4 regions of the Chromohalobacter sp. 48-RD10 genome follow, and region 4 is predicted to be linked to each of the others. Evidence: predicted binding sites of a transcription regulator. Region 4 holds the regulator's gene; each other region holds the start of a gene.
What was found. The regulator LexA, encoded in region 4, represses DNA repair genes until DNA is damaged. The targets are predictions, from matches to a motif close to TACTGTNTANNTANACAGTA.

Region 1: the regulator LexA is predicted to act here: its motif matches at 1,225-1,244, upstream of recN (DNA repair protein RecN).
Region 2: the regulator LexA is predicted to act here: its motif matches at 1,061-1,080, upstream of OP496_RS01220 (S24 family peptidase).
Region 3: the regulator LexA is predicted to act here: its motif matches at 2,815-2,834, upstream of recA (recombinase RecA).

What each region holds. Positions count from the first base shown of each region.
Region 1 is NZ_JARANX010000003.1:231,223-234,825, reverse strand. Features, by position in the region: gene dnaK (molecular chaperone DnaK) at 1-328, opposite strand, end outside; gene grpE (nucleotide exchange factor GrpE) at 459-1,091, opposite strand; gene recN (DNA repair protein RecN) at 1,277-2,950, shown strand; gene fur (ferric iron uptake transcriptional regulator) at 3,058-3,510, opposite strand; gene OP496_RS06015 (outer membrane protein assembly factor BamE) at 3,589-3,603, shown strand, end outside.
Region 2 is NZ_JARANX010000001.1:269,791-273,393, reverse strand. Features, by position in the region: gene OP496_RS01225 (Y-family DNA polymerase) at 1-580, opposite strand, end outside; gene OP496_RS01220 (S24 family peptidase) at 568-1,032, opposite strand; gene OP496_RS01215 (LysR family transcriptional regulator) at 1,176-2,069, shown strand; gene murI (glutamate racemase) at 2,066-2,866, shown strand; gene trmA (tRNA (uridine(54)-C5)-methyltransferase TrmA) at 2,925-3,603, shown strand, end outside.
Region 3 is NZ_JARANX010000004.1:130,017-133,619, reverse strand. Features, by position in the region: gene alaS (alanine--tRNA ligase) at 1-992, opposite strand, end outside; gene OP496_RS06855 (regulatory protein RecX) at 1,207-1,665, opposite strand; gene recA (recombinase RecA) at 1,668-2,744, opposite strand; gene OP496_RS06845 (nicotinamide-nucleotide amidohydrolase family protein) at 2,883-3,407, opposite strand; gene mutS (DNA mismatch repair protein MutS) at 3,567-3,603, shown strand, end outside.
Region 4 is NZ_JARANX010000002.1:248,426-252,028, reverse strand. Features, by position in the region: gene purU (formyltetrahydrofolate deformylase) at 1-382, shown strand, start outside; gene dinB (DNA polymerase IV) at 390-1,436, opposite strand; gene lexA (transcriptional repressor LexA) at 1,455-2,093, opposite strand; gene OP496_RS03990 (TetR/AcrR family transcriptional regulator) at 2,287-2,946, shown strand; gene OP496_RS03985 (L,D-transpeptidase) at 2,946-3,464, shown strand; gene nagZ (beta-N-acetylhexosaminidase) at 3,546-3,603, shown strand, end outside.

The sequences.
Region 1 (3,603 bases), on a different contig from region 4:
GCTTGCTGCCCTTGACCTCGACCCAAGCGTCGCCATTATCGGCCTCGGTGATAGCATAAGGCACCATCTTGATGTCTTTCTGGACGACATCGTCCTTGAACTTGCGGCCGATCAGGCGCTTGATCGCATACAGCGTGTTGCTGGGGTTGGTCACGGCCTGGCGCTTGGCAGCCTGGCCGACCAGCGTCTCACCATCGTCGGTGTAGGCGATGATGGAGGGCGTGGTACGTGTACCTTCCGCGTTTTCGATCACCTTCGCGTCGCCGCCGTCCAGGATGGCAACACAGGAGTTGGTGGTCCCCAAATCAATACCGATGATGCGTCCCATTGGAATACCTCAAAATCGTTGCTTGACTGTTTCGTGTTCGTCGGCGGCATTGCCGCCTCGTTGTTCGTCTATTTGGGGGGTGGGGTCACGCCTTTCAAGGGTATCGACGTCACATCCCTCCCCTGCCACATCAATTGGCGGCTTGGCTGACGACTACCATCGCCGGACGTACCAGACGTCCATTTAACAAATACCCCTTTTGCATGACTTCGATCACGGTGTTGGGCTCAACTTCAGGGTTGGGCGCCATGGTCATGGCTTCATGCACCTGCGGGTCGAACGGCTCACCTTGCGGATCGACAGCTTCCACGCCGAACTTGTTAAGCACGTCGAGCTGCAGCTTCAGGGTCATCGAGACCCCTTCGCGATGCACCTCGCTAGCGCCTTCCTGCATCGACTCCAAAGCCTTTTCCAGGCTGTCGATCACCGGCAGCAGTTCCTTGACGAATTTCTCCAGGGCGAACTTGCGTGCCTTCTCGACATCCTGCTCGGCGCGGCGACGCACGTTCTGCGCTTCGGCAGCGGCACGCGCTGCCTGATCCTTGGACTCCGTCAAGGCTTGCTCCAATTCTTCGACACGCACAGCCAGCGCGTCGGCTTCCGGGTTTTCGAGCGCCTCGGCACCGGCCTCACTGGCCTCGACATCCTCGACGACACCTTCGAGTTCGGTATCGTCTCCAGTGGTGTCGTCCGGCTGGGGTTCGGCATCACGCTCAGCGCGAGCCAGCTCTTCCTCGGTCGGGGTCTGCGGGTCTTTGGCCATGAGTTTCTCCTGACAGCTGGCGCGGCCCGAAGCCGCATCTAATAAGCGATTGCCTCCTATATGGGGATGAGATGAACGATCTCAAGCCACCCATACCGCTTGCGATGACTGGTAATTGAAGCCCTCACCCAACTACTGTATAAACACACAGAGATCAGCTTCGTTTCCGACACCCGGAGGTTTTCATGCTGATACAGCTTGCCATTCGCGACTACGCCATCGTCGAGCGCCTCGATCTAGACCTGCACGACGGTATGACGGCCATCACCGGTGAGACCGGCGCCGGCAAATCGATCATGCTCGGCGCCCTCGGACTATGCCTGGGAGAGCGCGCCGACGTGGGCAGCGTGCGCCACGGCTGTGAACGCGCGGATATCAGTGCGCGCTTCGAAATCGCCCAGCTCGCCGACGCCCGTGCCTGGCTCGCCGAACGAGAACTACCGCAAGACGAGTGCTTGCTGCGGCGCGTCGTCACCGCCTCGGGGCGCTCCAAGGCCTGGATCAACGGCCAACCGGTCACGGTGAGCGACCTGAGAACGCTCGGCGAGCACCTCATCGAGGTCCACAGCCAACACGCCCATCAAGCGCTCTTGCGCGAAGAAACTCACCTGCGCTTGCTCGACACCTATGCCGGCCAGACCGAGGCTGTGGCGACCCTTGGCGAGCACTTTCATCATTGGCGGGCACGCCACCGGCGACTGCGCGAGCTGCAAGAAAGTGGCAATGAAGTGCAGGCACGGCGTCAGCTACTGCGTTACCAGGTCGAGGAGTTGGATCAACTGGCGCTCGCCGAAGGCGAGCTCGAGACGCTGGAGGACGAACAAACCCAACTGGCCAACCTTGAGGAAGTCCTGGGGGACGCCCAGTTCGCCGCCGACTGTTGCGATCAGGACGAGCACGGAGCGCTTTCATTACTGCATCACGCCAACGCCCGCCTGGGAAACGCCCCCGAAAAGACCCAACGCCAGCTTGCAGACGCCCTGGCCATGCTGGGCGAAGCGCAAATACAAATCGAGGAAGCGGCACGCGAACTACATCGCTTCGTCGACACCACCGAGCTCGATCCTCAACGACTGACGGAGGTCGATGCCCGCCTCGGCGAAGTGCATCGCATCGCACGCAAGCATCATGTCATGCCCGAGGAATTGCGCGACCTGCATCAGCGCCTGAGCGACGAACTGGCGAGTCTCGAAGGTGGTGAACATGACCTGGAAGCACTCACCGAAGAAGTGGAGCAGATCCGCGACACCTACAGACAGCAGGCACGTGCAGTCAGCGAAGCCCGCCTCGAGGCGGCACGCACCTTCGGCGAGGCCGTGCAGGCCCAACTGGCCTTCCTGGGACTGGGCAAAGCGACTTTCGAGGTTGCCATTTCGCCGCGCGAGACACCTCAGACCGAAGGGATCGACCAAGTCCGCTTCATGATCAGTGCCAACCCCGGTCAGCCAGCACGCCCCTTGAACAAGGTCGCCTCTGGCGGTGAGTTGTCGCGCATCAGTCTGGCGATCCAGGTCGTCGCCGCGCAGCACAGCACCGTGCCCAGCATGGTCTTCGACGAAGTCGATGTCGGCATTTCCGGCGCCACCGCCGAGATCGTCGGCCAATTGCTGCGCCGCCTCGGCGCACAAGGGCAGATCCTCACCGTAACGCACCTGCCGCAAGTCGCAGCCCAGGCGCACCACCACCTGCATATCGAGAAGCGCGCCGAGCGCGACACCACACTGACGCACATGGCGTTGCTCGACGACGCCGGCCGCGTACGCGAACTGGCCCGCATGCTCGGCGGCGTCAAACTATCCGACCGTACACTGGCGCACGCTCGCGAAATGCTCGACGCCAGCCAGCACGCCCAGCATTGAGCTAACCTGGCTCCAGCCCTATAGTCGTCCTCAATGATGAGGGATACGAAACGACGAAACCGGCCATGAAGGCCGGTTTCGTCATTGGTGTACGCTAACTGCTCGGACTACTTCTTGCCAGGCCCCGAGCCTTCTTGACGCGTCACGCTAGAACCCTTGGGGCGTACGTACAGCACCAGCGCATGGTCGACGAGTTCGAAGCCGTGCTCCTCGGCGATCTCGCGTTGACGCCGCTCGATGGTGTCGTCAAAGAATTCGATAATCTCGCCGCTTTCCAGGCACACCATATGATCGTGATGCTCTTCCTGCGACAATTCGAACACGGCATGCCCGCCATCGAAATTGTGACGAATCACCAGCCCCGCCGTCTCGAACTGGGTCAAGACACGATACACAGTTGCCAGACCGACATCGTCACCTGCGTCGAGCAGAGCCTTATAGACATCTTCGGCGCTCAGATGGTGTTGGTCCTGCGTACTTTCGAGAATTTGCAGGATCTTGACACGCGGCAAGGTGACTTTTAGCCCCGCCTTGCGCAGTTCCTGGTTCTGATCGGCCATGGTTGCGGTTGCTCTTCGCAGTATCGTGGTAGGTCAGGTATGATCAATCCACGCAACGATAGTGAATGATAGGCGCAAATGCAAAACTTGATT
Region 2 (3,603 bases), on a different contig from region 4:
CCAGGCGTGCGTGGAGTCGTTCGCCCACGCCCCACACATCGTGCGGCGATAGCCGATTCAGATGCGTCTTCAATTCGGGCGCGTCGGCATGCGCCCAGACACACACCTGAGGGCGCGTCGACTGCGCCTTGGCCTGGCGGTTGGCGAGCTTGGCCAGGGTGCGCGTCGGGGCGATGCCGATGGATACCGGCAACCCTACTTCTCGCACCACGCTATGCACCAGGCGAGCGCCCAGGGCGTGCCAGTCTTCCTGCAAGCCGCGTAGATCGAGAAAACACTCGTCGATGGAATAGGGCTCCAGCGTCGGTACTTGGCGCGCCAGAACCTGTTGCACGCGTGCCGAGAGGTCTCCATAAAGCGTGTAATTGGACGACTTCAGCACCACACGACGCCGCAGTGCCGGGTCGATCTTGTGGGTGGGGATGCCCATGGGAATGTCGAGTGCCTTGAATTCCTCGGAACGCGCGATGACACAGCCGTCGTTGTTGGACAGCACGCCCACCGGAACGCCCTCCAGACGCGGTTCGAAAAGACGCTCGCAGGCGGCATAGAAGTTGTTGCAGTCGATCAGCGCGAACATGACGGTATGGCCGGTTCCTCGCCCGTGGCGGGCAAGGCATGAATGGCGTAGCAGATGACGCCCCACAGGCGGTAATCGTTGTCCTCGAAGGGCAGCGTCGCCAGGCCGGGGCGTGACGGCGCGAGGTATAGCTGTGGCCCGCGGCGTTCGAGGCGTAACACGCTCAGCTCTCCGTCGATGACTGCGACCAGCCAATGCCCGGGGCGCGGTGAGATGGCGCGGTCGATCACCAGCAAGTCGCCGTGATACAGGCCGGCGTGGTGGTGGTCATCGCCCTCCAGGCGCATGAAGAACGTCGAGGCCGGGCGACGCACCAGATGGTGATGTAGATCCAGCGGGGCTTCTCGGTAATCGTCGGCCGGGGAGGGGAAGCCGCTGGCGCCGCGTGGCAGAGTGTCGCTCGATGCGGGCGCCGAGGTCGACGCGGCGAGAGCGATAGGCGTCATGGACATAGCGGAACCTCGAAAACGAAATGACGAATACTGTAAAAATAAACAGTATTTTGCCTCGAGGCAAGTCGAACCATCTCATCCCTTGGGCGGGTAAGGTAGAATGAGCGCACGTGTTTTCGAGGAAGTCGTTGCGAGGGAGTCGTATGGACCGCCTGCAGGCGATGCACATCTTTCGCGCCGTGGTCGAGGCCGGCAGTTTCGCTGGCGGTGCGCGCAAGCTGGAACTCTCCAATGCCATGGTCAGCAAGCAGATCGCCAAGCTGGAGACCAGTCTGGGGGTACGGTTGTTGACGCGCACCACGCGGCGCTTGCAGCTGACCGCCGAAGGCGAACGCTATCTCAATGGGGCGAGTCGCTTGCTCGATGAGTTGCAGGAGCTGGAGACCGGGCTCGGCGAACAACGTGGCGAGGTGCGCGGCCGTCTACGGCTTTCCGCGCCGCTGGATTTCGGCGTACGTGCACTGATACCCGCCTTGCAGGCGTTTGAGCAGCGACATCCGGCGGTGATGCTCGATGTCGTGCTCGAGGATCGCCGTGTCGACCTGGTGGCTGAGGACTTCGATCTAGTGGTGCGTATCGGCGAGCTGGAAGACTCCAGTTTGATCGCGCGACCGTTGATGGACATGCCGCGCCACGTTTATGCCGCGCCGGAGTATCTGGCGCGACACGGAACGCCCACGCATCCCGCCGAGCTGCGTAGGCATCGTTGTCTGCACTATAGCCTGGCGCGCGAAGGTCACTATTGGCACTTCCAGGTCGATGGAGCGCCTCACCGGGTGCGCATCCGTCCGGTCATGGCCTGCAACAATGGACGCGCCCTAACCGAGGCGGCGATACGCGGCATGGGACTGGTCTACAAGCCGGCGTTCCTGGGTGAACCGGAAGTCGAGGCCGGGCGGCTGGTCCGCGTGCTGGACGAGTTCAGCGTGGCGCCGATCAGTGTTCACCTGTTGTATGCCGAGCGTGAATTCATTCCCGCGCGCTTGCGGGCCTTAGTGGATACGCTGCTGGCACACTTCGCGGAGACCCGCGCATGACGGCGCCGATTCTGATCTTCGATTCCGGTGTTGGCGGGCTCTCGGTGGTGGGCGCCTTGCGCACGCGCCTGCCCGGCGCACCGCTGGCGTATGTGTGTGACAACGCCGCGTTGCCGTACGGCACCAAGCCCGATGACTGGCTGGTCGCGCGAATCGTCGCGGTGTGTCGCGCGGCGGTGGCGGCGAGTGGCGCGCGGGCCTTGGTGGTGGCCTGCAATACGGCCAGCACGTTGGCGCTAAAGGCCTTGCGCGAGAACCTGAGTATTCCGGTGATCGGTACCGTGCCGGCGATCAAGCCGGCGGCCCATGCCTCACGCAGCGGCGTGTTCGGGCTGCTGGCGACCTCGGCGACGGTGTCGCGCCCTTATACGCAGCGTTTGATCGCTGAGTTCGCGCCGGATTGCACGGTGGTGAGACTGGCCGCCGATCGTTTGGTCGCGCAGGCCGAACGCGTCCTGACCGGGATGCCTTGGGACGATGCGGTCATCACTGCGAGCCTGGCGCCGTTATGGGAAGCGTCGCGTCTCGATACCGTGGTGCTGGGATGCACGCACTTTCCGCTGCTGCGCGAGGCGCTCGTGCGACATGCACCGCGCGACATCGTGTGGGTCGATTCCGGTGACGCCATTGCGCGGCGCGTGGCGCAGGTTGTTTTCCCGGCCTGGCATGATACGTCGGAGAGTGATGCGAGCTGGGCCAGCGCGGCGCAACAAGCGGGCCTGGCACGCACTCTGGCAGGCTATGGCTTCAGTGCACCGTACTCTTTGGCATTGCCTGCCACTGTTTCAACCTTCTGATTTCCATGAGACGGTGTCGTTACGACGGCATCGTGAGTTTTTGCTGAAAGGAGTTTTCGTGGCCGTACCCGTCGTCGACCCCGAGCGTTACGAGTCTCAGCTCGATGCCAAGCGCGAGCGTATCAACGCGCAATTCGCGCGCTTCTCTCCGCCGCCGCTGGAGGTGTTTCCCTCGCCGCCGAGCCATTACCGGCAGCGCTGCGAGTTTCGTATCTGGCATGACGGTGACGATCTGTTCTACGCCATGTTCGAGGTCGATCCTGCCGACCCCAAACGTAAGGAGGTCGTGCGTCTAGATGAATACCCGGTGGCAGGAGAGCGCATCAACGCGCTAATGCCCGCCTTGCGTGACGCGTTGTTGGCAAGCGATACCCTGCGTCGCAAGTTGTTCCAGGTCGAGTTCTTGACCACGCTGAGTGGCGAGGCGTTAGTGACCTTGATCTATCATCGCCAACTCGACGAAGCTTGGGAGCAGGAAGCACGGGCGTTACAGGAAGCCCTGAACGTATCGATCATCGGCCGGGCGCGTAAGCAGCGTCTCGTCCTCGAGCGCGATCATGTCTGGGAGCGACTGAATGTCGAAGGCCGTGAACTCGTCTATCAGCAGGTGGAGAACAGCTTTACCCAGCCCAATGCGGCGATTTGTCAGTCGATGCTGGGGTGGGCGCGGGACGTAACTCGCGAGAGCTGCGACGGCGACCTGGTGGAGTTCTATTGCGGCAATGGCAACTTCACGA
Region 3 (3,603 bases), on a different contig from region 4:
CCCATCTCAGCGTCAAGCGCCGCTACCAGGGTATGGAAGAAGCTGCCCTCGGCGCCCAGCTTGTGACCGTGGCGCACCGCACGGCGGATGATCCGGCGTAGCACGTAGCCGCGCCCCTCGTTGGACGGCAGCACGCCGTCGACGATCAAGAAGGCGCAGGAACGAATATGATCGGCGATCACGCACAGCGACGGTGCGCTGGTGTCCGCGTAGCCCGTGGCCTCTGCCGAGGCATCGAGCAGATTCTGGAACAGGTCGATCTCGTAGTTGGAATATACGCCCTGCATGACCGCCGCGACGCGCTCCAGGCCCATGCCGGTATCGATGGACGGCTTGGGCAGTGGGTTCAGCGTCCCGCCGCTGTCGCGATCGAACTGCATGAAGACCAGATTCCAGATCTCGATGTACCGATCGCCGTCCTCGTTGGGGCTTCCCGGTGGGCCGCCCGCGACCTCAGGTCCATGATCGTAGAAAATCTCGGATGACGGGCCACAGGGGCCGGTGTCGCCCATCTGCCAGAAGTTGTCTTCCTCCAACTTGGAGAAGCGCGCCGGATCGACGCCTATCTCGTCTTTCCAGATACGTTCGGCTTCGTCGTCACTGACGTGAACGGTGACCCACAGCTTGTCGGCGGGCAGCCCCAGGCGTTCGGTCAGGAAGGTCCACGCGAACCCGATAGCGTCGCGCTTGAAATAATCGCCGAAGCTGAAATTGCCCAGCATCTCGAAGAACGTATGGTGCCGCGCGGTGTACCCGACGTTATCCAGATCGTTGTGCTTGCCCCCGGCACGCACGCAACGTTGCGGAGAGGTGGCACGTACATAGGGGCGCGGATCGCGCCCCAGAAAGACGTCCTTGAACGGCACCATGCCGGCATTGGTGAACAGCAACGTTGGATCGTTGTCAGGCACGAGCGAGCTCGACGGCACGATGGTGTGGTCGTGCTCCTCGAAGAACGTCAGAAAGGCCTGTCTGATGTCTGCGCTTTTCATAGAAATTCCGTGGCGGTGTGCGTTAGGCGCTGCGGGCACGCGCGGCCCGACCGGACAAGCGGTGGGCGAGAAACGCGAAAGTCGGCGAATGACGGAAAACGAGTCGCCCCGAACCATCTCAAGGCGCACTAGTATAACGCGTTCGGCGGGGGACTAAAGAGGTGCCGCGACAGCGGCAGGAAGGGAGGCCGCATGGCATACGGCCCGCGAAGGTCTAGCGAGTGTTATCCCAGGCATGTGCCATGGCATGACGCACCTGGTCGAAATCGAACCCGCGTGAGGCCAGAAACCGCTCACGTTTGGCGCGGTCGCGAGGCTCGCGACCGGGGGAGTCGAAGCGCTTGGCCAAGGCCTCGCATGCCAGCCGATGCCAATCGGGGGATTCGCTTTCGAGCGCCTCGCGCGCCATCTCATCGGTGATACCACGCGAACTCAACTCGGCGCGAATCTTCATTTCCCCTTGCCCACGAAACAAACGCGAACGCACGAACTGCTCGGCGAAGCGCGCATCGGACTGCAAGCCTTCCTCGGCCAGGCCATCCAGCGCCAACGCAATATCGACGCGCTCATGCCCACGCGTCGTCAAACGCGACACCAGCTCAGTCCGCGAGTAATCGCGACGCGCCAGCAGGCGGATGGCATCGTCGCGAGGTGTCGTCTCTTGCTTATTCATGGTTACAGAGGGCTATCGTCGTCCTGGGTCGCCGCGGCCTTATCTTCGCTCGCACCTTCCCCCGACTCGCCTTCCTCCGCCTTGGGCGCGGCCAGCAATCGTGCACGAATCTCGCCTTCGATCTCCTCCATGATCGCCGGATTGTCCTCGAGGAACTGGGCGGCATTGGCCTTGCCCTGGCCGATTTTACTGCCCTGATAGCTGTACCAGGCACCCGCCTTGTCGACCAGACTTTGCTGTACCCCGAGATCGATGACCTCGCCGGCATGGTAGATGCCCTTGCCGTAGAGGATCTGGAACTCGGCCTGGCGGAACGGCGGTGCCACCTTGTTCTTGACGACCTTGACGCGAGTTTCGTTGCCAGTCACCTCGTCGCCCTGCTTCACCGAGCCGGTCCGGCGGATATCCAGGCGTACACTGGAATAGAACTTCAGCGCGTTGCCGCCAGTGGTGGTCTCGGGACTCCCGAACATCACACCGATCTTCATGCGGATCTGGTTGACGAACATCACCATGCAGTTGGCGTTCTTGATGTTGCCGGTCACTTTGCGCAGCGCTTGCGACATCAGCCTGGCCTGCAGACCGACGTGGGAATCGCCCATTTCGCCTTCGATCTCGGCACGCGGTGTGAGGGCCGCCACCGAGTCGACGACGATGACGTCGACACCGCCGGAACGTACCAGCATGTCGCAGATTTCCAGCGCCTGCTCGCCGGTATCCGGCTGCGAGACCAGCAGATCATCGAGATTGATGCCCAGCTTTTCGGCATACGTCGGATCCAGGGCATGCTCGGCATCGATGAACGCACAGGTTTTGCCTTGTTTCTGTGCCTGGGCAAGCACCGATAGCGTCATCGTGGTCTTCCCCGAAGATTCGGGGCCGAAGATCTCGACCACGCGACCCAGTGGCAATCCGCCCATGCCAAGCGCGATATCCAGCCCCAGCGACCCGGTGGATATGGCCGGCGTCGCTACTCGGGGCGTATCGCCAAGACGCATCACGGCGCCCTTGCCGAACTGGCGCTCGATCTGGGAAAGCGCTGCGTTGAGCGCCTTGGAACGGTTGTCGTCCTGTGCCATGAAGGTCTCCTATCGAAGGACATCGAAGCTCGCACGGTGGCGCTGACACATGTCGGCACCAACCGCAAAACACTGTATGACTAGACAGTAGTATGACGAAAAAATTCCTCGCCGCCTACCTCTGTTTCCTACCCGATATCACGCTGACGACACCTTCTTCTCAAGCCTGTCGATCAGGCCGATCAGCGCCACGCGTACCGCTTGGCCCCGTACGACGTCACGCGTGCCCGGCAGATGGTGGCACTCGCGCTCTTGGGCTCGCACATCGCCCCAGGCGAACCATACCGTGCCCACGGGCTTTTCGGGGCTGCCGCCGCCGGGACCGGCGACCCCGCTGATCGCCACACCCAGCGTGGCACCACTGTCTCGACATGCGCCCGCTACCATCTCGCCCACGGTGTCGGCACTGACCGCTCCGTGTTCGGCAAGGGTCACGTCACGTACCCCAAGTAGGCGCTGCTTGGCACTATTGGCATAGGTCACGTAGCCGGTCTCGAAATACGCGGAGCTGCCCGCGATGTCGGTAATGGCACTGGCCACGCCGCCCCCAGTACAGGACTCCGCCGCCGTCACGCTGGCATTCGCCGCGAGACAGGCACGCCCCAGGCGCTCGGCCAATGCCTCGAGCGAAAAGGCTTGCCAGGCCGTCAAATTCACCGCCATGTCGCGTCTCCCAATTGCCATCCTAAGCAGCGCCACTGACGCCGCCCACCCGAATGCGTAGAATAGAGGCTTTGGCGAACATTTGCAGGCTATCCAGCGCCGCGCTCCGTCGCCTTCTTCCATTTGGCAACATCAGCCACCGGCACGACAAGGATTCGCATGAGCCAGGCCTCTGCCCAGCATACCCCGATGATGG
Region 4 (3,603 bases):
GGTCGAAGAGGCGCAGGCGGATACGGTAGTGCTGGCGCGTTACATGCAGATCCTGCCGCCCAACCTGTGCCAGCGATATGCCGGGCGGATCATCAATATTCACCATAGTTTCCTGCCCTCCTTCGCTGGCGCCAAGCCTTACCATCAGGCCTACGCGCGGGGCGTCAAGCTGATCGGTGCGACGTGTCACTATGTGACCGAAGAGCTCGACGCGGGGCCCATCATCGAGCAGGATATCCAGCGCGTGACGCACTGCCATACCGCCGAGGACCTGGTGCGTCTGGGGCGTGATGTCGAAAAAGCGGTGCTGGCGCGGGGGCTACGTTGGCATTTGCAGGACCGGGTCTTGATCCATGGCAACAAGACGGTCGTCTTTGCCTGAGGAGAGATCAGTCGAAGAGTGTCATCTGCCGTTGCTGCGCTTCGGGGGTTAGGCGTACGCCGACCCCCAGCAGGCGCACGGGGCGCTCGCCGCGGGCCCAGGCGCCATCCAGAAGGGCTTGAAAGCGTGTACCCAAGGCTTCGCGTCCTGCGGTTTCAAGCGTCGTGCTGCTGAAGTCGTTGAAGCGAACCTTGACGAACAGTTTTTGAATGGCTGGCGTGCCGTGCCGCGTAAGGCGTTTCATCAAGCGGTCGATCAGTGGCGTGAGTGCGTCGTGACAGCTGGCCAGGTCGGGCAGATCGCGGTGATACGTCGTCTCCACGCTGACGGACTTGCGTTCACGCTCGATCTGTACCGGGCGTTCATCGATGCCACGCGCCAGTTCGAATAGCCGACGTCCGAACTTGCCGAAGCGCTCGACCAGAGCTTCGAGCGGCCATTCGCGCAGGTCGCGGCAGGTGACGATCTCCAGTGCCTCGAGCTTGGACGCTGTCGCCGGGCCGACACCATGCAGTTGTTTGACGGGCAGAGCGAGGAGAAAAGGCTCGACTTCATGCGGTGCGATCACGCGTAGCCCATCCGGCTTATCCCAGTCGCTGGCCAGCTTGGCGAGGAACTTGCTGGGTGCCGCGCCCACCGAGATGACGATATCCGTCCGCGCCAGTGCCTCCTGTTTGAGCCATTTGGCCATCCAGGTCGCGCTGCCCTGAAAGCGTGTGACCTCGCTGACATCCAGATACGCCTCGTCGAGGGACAAGGGCTCCACCCGTGACGTCAATTCATGGAACAGTGCCTGGATGCGCGCCGAGACGGCACGGTATTTTTCGAAGTTCGGAGAGAGTCGCGTCAGGTGCGGACACAGACGCATGGCACGTGCCATGGGCATTGCCGAATGGATGCCGAAGGCGCGCGCGGGATAATTGCAGGTGGCGACAACGCCGCGCGTCTCGGGGCTACCTCCGATCGCCAGGGGAATGTCGCGTAACGCCGGATCGTCGCGCATTTCCACGGCGGCATAAAAGCAGTCGCAATCGGCGTGAAGGATCTTGCGCATGATGAACGGCGTATCGGCTCAGTGCAGGCCGTTACCGCCACCGCCACGAATCACGCCGACGCCGAGGCCTTCAATTTCGAGATCCTGGTGGCGTAGGTCGACCTCGATGGGTGAAAACTCCTCGTTTTCGGCGAGTAGCCAGACATGATGACCTTGACGCTTGAATCGCTTGACGGTCACATCGTCTTCCAGACGAGCGACGACGATCTGGCCGTCGCGGATCTGCTGGGTGCGATGCACGGCGAGCAGGTCGCCATCGAGAATGCCGGCATTTTTCATCGAGAGCCCGCGAACACGTAGCAGATAATCGGCGCGCGGTGTGAAGTAGTCCGGTGCTAGAGGGCAGTGCCGGTCGATGTGCGCTGCAGCAAGGATCGGGCTACCGGCAGCGACTTCACCGACGACCGGCAGGCCATCGCCGTTGGTCAAGGCCGTGTCGTCTTCCGCGGTGAGGCGGATGCCGCGCGACGTGCCGGGGATCATGCGAATGACCCCCTTGCGGTCGAGCGCACGAAGATGCTCCTCGGCGGCGTTCGGCGAGCGAAAGCCCAAGGCTTGGGCGATTTCGGCGCGCGTCGGCGGGTAGCCAAGCTCATTCATGGTCTTGACGATAAAATCGAAGACGTGTTGCTGGCGTGAAGTTAACGAGCGAGACATGGGGCCTCCGGCAGGCACTGACGTGTTCAAGCATACAGTATGTGATTGTATCCAGTCTTTGGCGCGGTGCAACCATGCGCGCCGTCATGCGCCCAGCAGCATGGCGTTTCAAACGTGGAGATTTGTCGTGATCGACGTCAAGGCTTAGAATCGAATTGTTTTAAACATCCGTTTACTCTACGCGGGGCGCCCCATGGCTCAGACAGATACAGTGACGCGCATTCTCGATACCGCCGAGGTCCTGTTTGCCGAGCGGGGGTTCGCCGAGACCTCGCTGCGTACCATCACCAGCAAGGCCAAGGTCAATCTGGCGGCGGTCAACTACCATTTCGGTTCCAAGAAGGCGCTCATTCAGGCGGTTTTCGCGCGTTATCTGGATCCCTTTTCAGAACGCTTCCATCAAGCGCTGGATGAACTCGAGGCGCAATACCGGGATGAGCCCATTCCTCTTGAGGTATTGTTGGAGACGCTGGCGCGCACGGTTCTCGAAGTGCCGGCCGAGCGCAATAGTCTCAAGGTCTTCATGCGCTTGCTGGGGTTGGCCTATACTCAGGCACAGGGTCATTTGCGCCGTTACATTCAGGAGCACTATGGCAATGTGTTCTCTCGCTTCAGCGACTTGGTACGTCGTGCCACGCCGGAATTACCCGAGGCGGAACGCTTCTGGCGGTTACACTTCATGCTGGGCACAGTGATCTTTACGCTGTCGGGTCTCGATGCCTTGCGCGATATCGCCGACAAGGATTATCACGAGCATGTCAGCGTACGCGATCTGATTCGGCGTCTGCGTCCGGTGGTCGTGTCCGGCATGCAGGCGCCATTGCCCGATGATGCGCTCAAGGTGGTGGGGTGATGCGAACGCCTCGACTCGCCGATCTACCCCCCGAACGGGGCGTCTGGCTGGAAATCGATCTCGGCGCGCAGTCGCTGACGATCCGCGAAGGGGACGCGTGTCGCGAGACATTCGCGATTTCCTCGGGCGCTCATGGTACCGGGCAGCATGAGGGCAGCGGGCAGACGCCTGCAGGATGGCATTACGTGCGCGCGATTATCGGTAATGGATTGCCACCTGGCAGTGTCTTTCGTGGGCGTCGTCCTACCGGCGAAGTGTTTTCGCCCGAGTTGGCTCGCGCCCACCCCGGGCGGGATTGGATATTGACGCGTATCTTGTGGTTGTGTGGTCTGGAGCGGGGCGTCAATCGCGGGGGTGATGTGGATAGTCAGCGCCGCTATATATACCTGCATGGCACGCCACCCGATCAGCCGATGGGCACACCGGCCTCGCATGGCTGTATCCGACTGCGCGACGAGGCGTTGCTGGCCATTTTCGACGCAGCACCGGCCGGCACGCCGGTCTGGCTGCATGACTGAGAGGTGTTTACAACAGGGCTACGCTCGACGTCGTGCCGCTCACCGCCTAGAATCCTTCCTCCATTTGCCAGGAGCGCGATGATGACCCAACCGCTCGGTCCGGTCATGCTGGACATTGAAGGTACCCAACTCAGCGACG